DNA from 2 places in the Actinoplanes sp. NPDC051405 genome. Region 1 is predicted to be linked to the other one. Evidence: riboswitches for the same ligand, from Rfam matches in the RefSeq annotation. Region 1 holds a riboswitch; the other holds the start of a gene.
What was found. A riboswitch is a leader RNA that binds a small molecule or an ion and turns the genes downstream of it on or off. The one in region 1 is predicted to bind cobalamin.

Region 1 (4,410 bases):
GAGGCGACGATGGTCGACGAGCACGACGACCCGCCCGCGGCGGCCCAGCCGCCCGCCACCCCGCCGCCGGCTGTTCCCGCGGGCGCACCCGCCTGAAGCCGCGGCACCTGATCCGCCACTCCGTCGCGCCCATCCCGACTGCCCCGGGCGCGGCGGGGTGGCGCCGTGCCGACTCTTCGGTCGGTGGCCATCCGGGCGTTGCGGCTCGGCCACGCATCCACCACCGTGGAGCCCATACATTGCCCGTGGTCTATCCATTCGGTGAAGGTGGGCACATGGTCGGTAGGGGCAGAATCGCGGCTGCGCTGTCGGTAGCGCTGGCAACCATCGGACTCGCGGCACCGGCACCCGCCGGCGCCGCGATCAGCCGGGCCGACCTGGCTCTGCGCTGGGCGCCCATCCATTACCAGGACGTCGACGCCACCGGCAGCCACGCCCTGGGCGGCAAGGCGGACTACCTGACCAAAGTGAACTTCGACGGCGACTGGAACGGCCGCAACAACTGGGACCGCGCAGCCGAGTCCGGCGCGTCGTTCTCGGCGGCGGCGTACTACTCGGTGGCGGAGACCAGCACCCACTGGTACGTCACCTACTTCTTCTTCCACCCCCGGGACTGGGCCGACCACCCGTTCTTCGAGACCGAGCACGAGAACGACGGCGAGGGCGTGCTGCTGGCGATCCAGAAGGACGGCTCCACGTACGGGGTGCTGCGCTCCGCGGTCACCGTGGCACACACGAGCTTCTACTCGTACACGCCCAGCGGCAGCACCTGGACCACCGGCCGCGAAACGGTCGACGGCACGCTGCAGCTGCAGTCGTCACCGCACGACTCGTTCCAGCACCCCGTGACCGCACAGGAGGTCCAGGGCCACGGCCTCAAGGCGTACCCGCAGTACGCCATCAACGGCGACGGACTCGTCTACTACCCGTCGACCGAGGGCGAGACGCCGAGCAGCACCAACGACCGCGACGTCCGCTACGAGCTGATCGACATCTTCGCGGCGGGCGGCCTGTGGGCCCAACGGGACAACACCAACCTGTACGCGAACCTGGGCACCTTCGCCGGAGACACCTCGGGCGGGTGCGGCGTGGGCACGTACTCGTGCGGCACCAACTCGGCCAACGCGCCGTGGGGCTGGGACGACGGCGACGACCTGCCGGGCCGCGGGGAGATCGCCACGGACCCGGCGAAGCTGTCGGCCGAGTACTTCACTGTGCCGGGGGAGTTGGGGCGGGCTTACGCGTACAACCCGTACACGGCGGAAAAGGCCGACCTGCGCGAGGCCGCGCGGACCGCACCGACCGTCACGGACTGACGGCGCAGCCGGCGGCCGGGGATCTCCCGGCCGCCGTTTGCAGTGCGCCGAAGGTCGCCATGGCATAGAAATTGATGCATGGATGCGACGGAGATCGCGCGCGCGTGGTTCGCCATGTGCCGCACGGGGGACGAACAACGGCTGACCGACCTGGTCACCGAAGACTTCGTGGCGCACGGACCGGGCGGCAGCGGCGACCTGCCCGCCTTCACGACGTGGCTGCGCTGGTATCCGGCAGCTTTCGCCGACCAGGAACCGGTGCTGGAGGACGTGATCGTCAGCGGGGACCGGCTGGTGGTGCGGTACACGATCCGGTCGACGTACCGGGGTGGCTATCTGGATCTGCCGCCGGACGACCAGCGGGTGCGGGAGACCGGGATCATCATTTTCCGGCTGGCCGGGGGAAAGGTGGCGGAGAGCTGGTTCGAGGGCAATGACCTCGAGGTTGCCCAGCAGATCGGCGGCCGGATCACCCCGGCCTGAGCCGGGGCCTGTCCGCGCGGGCTCGGCTCAGCCGCCCCAGCGGTCCGTGTGCAGGGCCAGCTGCAAGGGCCGGCGTCGCCGCCAGCCGTGCCGTTCCAGATCCGGTACGTCCTCGAGGTGGCTCACCGGCCCCAGGCACAGCCAGGCAACCGGCCGCACCGAGCCCGGGATGCCCAGCAGGCCGCGCAGGAAGTCCTCGCGGTAGAAGGACACCCACCCGACGCCCAGTCCTTCGGCCGTGGCCGCCAGCCACAGGTTCTGGATGGCCAGGCACACCGAATAGAGCCCGGCGTCGGCAATCGCGTGCCGCCCCAGCACCGCCGGCCCACCCCGCCCGGCGTCGTAGGTCACCACGACCGACAGCGTCGACTCCAGGATCCCGTCGATCTTGATGCGGGCGAACCGCCGCGCCGTGTCGCCGCCGAGGGTGGCGGCGAAGGTTTCGCGTTCGGTGTGCACGTGCTGGTGGAATGTCTGCCGGAGGTCGCGGTCGCGGACCAGGATGAAGTCCCACGGCTGGGACAGTCCGACGCTGGGCGCTTCGTGCGCCGCCGTGAGTATCCGGCCCAGCACATCATCGGGGACGGGCGCGCCGGTGAACTGGCCCCGGACGTCGCGGCGGCGGCTGATGGTCTCGTACAGATCGTGGGTCATGGGCAGGCTCCCGCTGCGCTCGTGCCCCGGGCAGGCCGGGATCATCGACGCGAGGCCGGTCTTCGGACTCCCGGATCAGCGCCTCACCGCCCGCCTTCCCAGCCGTCCGGCCAGTGGCTGCGCACAAGGATGCGCGTGGGCGGCAGCTCCCCGGTCACCGCGGCGGGCCCGTGCCGGATTCTCACCGGCTTCCCGATTCTCCCCACCCGTGGGCGGGGCACCTCGCAACAAGTTCGTGCCGGACGACACGCTACCGCCACGGACGGCGGCCGCGGGTCAGTGGCCCAGGATGTCGTCGAGCCAGGGGTTGCGGAAGGTGCCCTTGGGGTCGTACTTCGCGACCAGGGCCCGGAAGTCGGAGAAGCGGGGGTAGCGGCTGCGGACCGTTGCCGCGTCCGCCGTGAAGACCTTGCCCCAGTGGGGGCGGGCCTCCAACGGCGCGAGCTGCTCCTCCAGCGCCGCCACTGCCGGGAGGACCGCGGCCGTGTCGGCGATCCAGGTGAAGTGCAGGCCGAGGCTGTCGCGCTGGTAGTTCATGCTCAGCCACAGGTCGTCGGCCGCTACCGTACGGATCTCGTTCACCTGCAGGACCGGGACGATCTTCTCGCGGACCCGGGCCACCGCGTCGATCGCCTCCAGGGCGCGGTCGAACGGCACCATCCACTCCGACTGCAACTCCGCGCCGGTGCTGGGGGTGAACTCCATCTTGAAGTGCGGCAGCCGGGCGTGCCACGGGCCCGGTACGCCGAACTGGTCGGTGCTGTTGTCCGCCGGCACCCCGGGCACCGGGTGGCGCTTCCCGTCGGCCGGGCGGGCGCCGAAGAGCGGGCCTTCCGGCAGCTCGTCCGTACGCTTGAACCAGGCGTGGTTGATGTCCCCGGTCTGCCAGTTGGTGAACAGGCTGACGCTGTACCCGGCCGCGAGGATCTCCGGCAGGTGCTGTTCCAGCGACGCGCGGGGCAGGTCGTCGTAGACGTACTGGCGGATCTCGAACGCCGGCACCACGTCCAGGGTCAGCGCGGTCACGACGCCGAGGGCACCCAGGCCCACCACCGCGCCGGAAAAGTCTTCGTCGCCGCGGCGGAGGGTCACCAGTTCGCCGTCGCCGCGGATCAGATCGATCGCTGCTACCGAGGTGGCCAGGTTGCCGTGGCGGACGCCCGAGCCGTGGGTGGCCGTGGTGACCGCGCCGGCCACCGAGATGTGCGGGAGCGATGCCATGTTGTGCACCGCCAGGCCTTCCGCGTCGAGGCGGTCGACGAGTTCGCCGTACCGGATCCCGCCGTCGACCCGGACCGTCCTGCGGTCCTCGGCGATCTCCACGACGCGGGGCATGCTGATCAGGCTGACCAGGTCGCCGGTCGTGTCGGCCATCCGGTTGAAGGAGTGCCCGCTGCCCAGGACCCGCAGCGGCCCACCGGCCCGGACGATCTCCTGCAGCTCCGGCAGCGCCGCCGGCCGGTGCAGCCGGCGGGCGCCGAAGGTGATGTTGCCGGCCCAGTTGGTCACCACGTTGCTCACCGGACCAGCCTAGGCCGTGCGGGTCAGGAGTTCACAGCTACGGGCTCGGGCTGGGTCTCGGTGGCCGGGCGCTGCCAGCGGGTCGCCTTCACCTTGCGGCCGCTGGCCGGGCGCGGGCCGTCGGCGAGGGCCTTGGCCTCGCCGCGGTTGGGCAGCGAGAGCCGGAAGACCTTGTACCAGGCGGAGCCGACCTGCCGGGGCAGCGAGCCGCTGGTGTACGAGAGCCCGTACCGCTGGAACAGGTCGCGGATCTGCGGCGCGATCTCCTGGTACCGGTTGCTGGGCAGGTCCGGGAACAGGTGGTGCTCGATCTGGTACGACAGGTTGCCGGTCATGATGTGCATCGCCCGGTTGCCGTCGATGTTGGCCGAGCCGAGCATCTGGCGCAGGTACCACTCGCCGCGGGTCTCGCCCTCGATCGAGGTGCGCTCGAAGG
Region 2 (4,410 bases), on a different contig from region 1:
ACGTGCTGGGTGCCGGGCCGCTCCGCGAGCGTCGCGACGACGTCGGCGACATCAACCCAACCCCACTTCATCGGGTACGTGAACTCGTCGAGCACATAGAACTTGTGGGTCTCGGCAGCCAGGTCCCGCTTGATCTGCGCCCAGCCCTCGGCCGCCTCGGCGGCGTGATCGCGTTCGGTGCCGGCCCGCTGGATCCAGGACCAGCCCTCACCCATCTTGTGCCAGGCCACGCTCGGCCCGCCGGCCTGCCCGAGAGCCTTGAGCGCGGCTTCCTCGCCGACCCGCCACTTCTCGGACTTCACGAACTGGAAGACACCGATGGACCAGCCGGCACTCCACGCCCGCAGAGCCATCCCGAACGCGGCGGTCGACTTCCCCTTGCCGTGTCCGGTGTGGACGGCAAGCACCGCCTGCCGGCGCCGCTGCCGCGTGGTGAGCCCATCCTGCGGCACGGTGGTGACCTGTCCCTGCGGCATCAGGCAGCCTTCCTCAGCGAGATGAACGACACGCGACCACGTCCCGGCCGCGAGGTCGGAGCGGAAACCCGCGAAGTCGGAGCGGAAACCCGCGAGGTCGGCGCGGACACCCACCGGGCAACCGCGGAGACCGGCGGGGCGACCGCGGAGACCGGCGAGGCGACCGCGGGAACCGGCGAGGCGACCGCGGAAGACGGCATCACGCGACCCTCCCCAGCGGGGTGGAGGCCGGGTTGGCGGCAAGGGCGTCGAGCGGCATGACATCGGCACCGAGGGCCGCAGCCAGCCGCCGGGCCAGACCGAGCCGGATCGGCCCGGCCTCGCAGTCGACAACCACCGCCGCCACGCCGGCCAGTGCCGGCGCGACGAGCACAGGATCCGGCCCGCTGGTCGCGCGCCCGTCGGTGACGACGATCAGCAGCGGCCGCCGGCGCGGATCACGGCGGCGCTCGGTGGCGATGGTCGCGGCCGCGGCGCGCAGGCCGGCGGCCAGCGGGGTACGCCCACCGGTACGCAACCCGGCGAGCCGCAGCACCCCGACCTCGTGGCTGGACGTGGGCGGCAGCACCTGATCCGCGGTCGACCCCCGGAAGGTGATCATGCCGATCCGGTCCCGCCGCTGGTAGGCGTCCCGCAGCAGCGAAAGCACAGCGGTCTTGACGACGGTCATCCGCTTCCGCGCGGCCATCGACCCGGACGCGTCCACGACGAACAGCACCAGGTTGGCCTCACGCCCGACATGCACTGCCTCCCGCAGGTCACGCGGCTGCACGAACCCCATCCGCCGCACAACCGCGGCCCGCCTGCCCACCGGACCAGCGGGACCGGAAACAGGCGCGCGGTCGAGTACCCGGCCGTCCTGCCCACCCGGCGCGGTGAGCCGAGGACCCGGTAGCGGCAATGCGGCGGCACCGCGGTGGATGGCAGCTCGCAAAGTAGCCGGCAGATGCGGCGCACCGGCGAGCTTGCCGCGCGGAACCCGCGAGCCGACCACCCGCCCGCGCCGCGCGAAGGCCGGCGACCGGCGCCCGGCATGCCCACCCTCACCGCGAGCAGCGATCCGCAGCGTCCGCGGCCGGTAGGCGACACCCGCCTGAGCCGCCGCACCCCCGCTCACCTTGCGCTGATCATCGGCCGGCGCCTCACCGGCATCCCCCGGAGCCTGCTCGACCGGGCCGGAAGGCTCGCCCCTCCGCCCAGGCCCACCGGAACCGTCCGGGCCACCGGAGCCGGGACCGCCGGAATCGGGACCGCGGGAATCCGGACCACCAGAATCGGGCCCGCCGGAGTCCGGGCCGCCAGAATCAGGCCCGCTCGAATCAGGGCCACCGGAATCCGGCCCGTCAGGACCGTCACCGGGCGGCGGATCCTCGTCCGGATCATCCTGAGCGGCCTGATCCAGCGCCTCTTCCAACCGCTCCTCATCCGTACCCGGCGGATCAAGCGGATCCTTGCGACGCCGATGCGGCAACGCCAGCCGCGCCGCGTCCCGGATATCCTCGGCCGTCACCCGATCGCGACCATGCCACGCCGCCAGGGCGACCGCGCACCGCGCCACCACGATGTCGGCGCGCATCCCGTCGACGCCGTAGGCCAGGCACACCCGGGCGATCCGGTCCAGCTCGGCGTCCGGCAGCTGCACGAACGGCACCGCTTCCCGAGCCGCCAGGATCCGCTCGGCCAGGGCCTGCTCATCGGCCGCGAACCGGGCCGCGAACGCATCCGGGCCGGCCTCGTACGCCAGCCGGCGCCGGACCACCTCGGCCCGCAGCTTCGCGTCGCGCGGGGCGGCGACCGTCACGACCAGGCCGAACCGGTCCACGAGCTGCGGGCGGGGCTCGCCCTCCTCGGGGTTCATCGTGCCGACCAGCAGGAACCGGGCCGCGTGCTTGACCGACACACCGTCGCGCTCGACGTGGGCGCGGCCCATCGCCGCCGCGTCGAGCAGCAGATCCACCAGGTGGTCCGGCAGCAGGTTGACCTCGTCGACGTAGAGGGCACCGCGGTGGGCCGCGGCGAGCAGACCCGGCTCGTACGCCTTGACGCCGTCGGCGAGCGCACGCTGGATGTCCAGGGTGCCGACGACCCGGTCCTCGGTGGCACCGACGGGCAGTTCGACCAGCGTGGCGGGCCGGTGGCCGTGCGGCGCGCCGGGCTCGTGCGGCCCGTCGGGGCAGCCGGGGTCGGGCGCCGCGGGATCACAGGCGAAGCGGCAGCCGCGGACCACGTCGACCTCGGGCAGCAGGGTGGCCAGGGCACGGACGACCGTGGACTTGGCCGTGCCCTTCTCGCCGCGGACCAGGACCCCGCCCACGGCGGGGGACACGGCGGTCAGCAGCAGCGCGAGCCGCAGGTCGTCGAGGCCGACGACGGCAGAGAACGGGTACGGCGTCACGCCCGGTCCTTTCCGCGGGTCCGCGCCCGCGTGTGGAAGGTACGAGCGGCCGGAGTCTCCTGACTTCCGGGGACGAACCCCGGTCACAGTGGCGGGACCGTCCCGGTCTCCCACCGGGTTCCTCCACTGCCGCTCGCGAGCCACTCTTTCTCACGGCCCGGCACGCCGTCAACGCGGGGTCACGTGGGCATCCTCACCACCCGGCCCACGCCCAGCTCAATGCCCCGGCGACGGCCGCCGGCCCCCGGTCGGAAGGATCCCGGGCCGGCGGGCGGGCCGGGCAGGACCCCGGGCGGGGGACAGCCGCTCAGCCGACTCCCGGCAGCGCCTTCTCCGTGTCCGGCAGCGGCTCCGGAGCGAGCTTGTCCAGCTCCTTGAGCACATCCGTGACCGCCAGCGCCGACTGCTCCACCAACGGCCGCATCCGCCGGTACAGGTCGGCGTTCTCCGGGTCCGGCCGTTCGTGCTCGGTGATCGCCACCAGCGCCGCCGCCTCGTCCAGGTCCGGCAGCTCCCCCAGCGCGTGCCGGGCCAGCAGGCAGGCACCCAGGGCCGTCCCTTCCGGCGTGTCGGCGATCGCCACCGGCAGGTCCAGCGCCGCCGCCAGGATGCCGACCCACAGCTCCGAGGCGACCGCCCCACCGGTGGCCCGGACCTCGGTCATCGCGATGCCCTCGTCGGCGAACGTGTCCCGGACCAGCGCCAGCTGCTGGCACACCCCCTCGACCGCGGCCCGGACCAGGTGGGCCCGGCCGTGCTCGCGGCGCAGGCCGATGTACGCCCCGCGCATCCCCCCGCGCCACCACGGCGCCCGTTCGCCCAGCAGGTACGGCAGGCAGAGCAGCCCCTCACTGCCCGGCGCCACCCCCGCCGCCTCGGTCAGCAGGGCCGCGTCCCGGACGTCGGCGTCCTCGCCCTCGGCGGTCGGCCGGTCGAAGCCGCCCGCGAAGGTCTGGCCGGCCCAGCGGACCACGGATCCCGCGTTGTTGATCGCGCCGCCGACCACCCACCGGTCCTCGGTCAGCGCGTAGCAGAACAACCGGCCCGCCTTGTCCGCGGTCGGGCCGTGCACGACGGTGCGCAGGGCGCCGCTCGTGCCCAGGGACACGGCCGCCACCCCGACCGGCGTCGCGCCCACGCCCAGGTTGGCCAGCGGCCCGTCGGCGGCACCGATGATCAGGGGCAGGTCCGGCGGGAGCCCGGCGGCGACCGCCACCTCCCGGTTGAGGCGCAGCTGCCGGGTCGTCGGTACGACCTCGGCCAGCCGGCTCTCCTGGATCCCCGCCAGCTCCAGGGCCTCGGGGTCCCAGCGCCGCTGGTGGATGTCGTACATTCCGGTGCCGGAGGCGACCGACAGGTCCAGCAGGAACCCCTCGTCCGCGATCCCCGCCAGGACGATCTCCTTGACGCCGCCCCAGCGCGGCGTGTCCCGCAGGACAGCCGGGTCGGTGGCACCCCACCAGGCGAGTTTGGTCAGCGGCGACATCGGGTGCACCGGCGTACCGGTGCGGGCCTGGAGGTCCTTGGCCCGGCCGGACG

Region 2: linked by a shared signal. The riboswitch ahead of ACZ6S4_RS16645 (VWA domain-containing protein) and the one ahead of bluB (5,6-dimethylbenzimidazole synthase) in region 1 are both predicted to bind cobalamin.

What each region holds. Positions count from the first base shown of each region.
Region 1 covers NZ_JBVJIR010000002.1:201,623-206,032, reverse strand. The annotation lists gene ACZ6S4_RS05315 (cation:dicarboxylate symporter family transporter) at 1-96, shown strand, start outside; gene ACZ6S4_RS05310 (hypothetical protein) at 276-1,316, shown strand; gene ACZ6S4_RS05305 (ester cyclase) at 1,395-1,799, shown strand; gene bluB (5,6-dimethylbenzimidazole synthase) at 1,827-2,453, opposite strand; cobalamin riboswitch at 2,490-2,693, opposite strand; gene ACZ6S4_RS05295 (D-arabinono-1,4-lactone oxidase) at 2,730-3,974, opposite strand; gene ACZ6S4_RS05290 (fatty acid desaturase family protein) at 3,998-4,410, opposite strand, start outside.
Region 2 covers NZ_JBVJIR010000007.1:29,256-33,665, reverse strand. The annotation lists gene cobO (cob(I)yrinic acid a,c-diamide adenosyltransferase) at 1-476, opposite strand, end outside; gene ACZ6S4_RS16645 (VWA domain-containing protein) at 676-2,871, opposite strand; cobalamin riboswitch at 2,903-3,030, opposite strand; gene ACZ6S4_RS16640 (gluconokinase) at 3,179-4,410, opposite strand, start outside.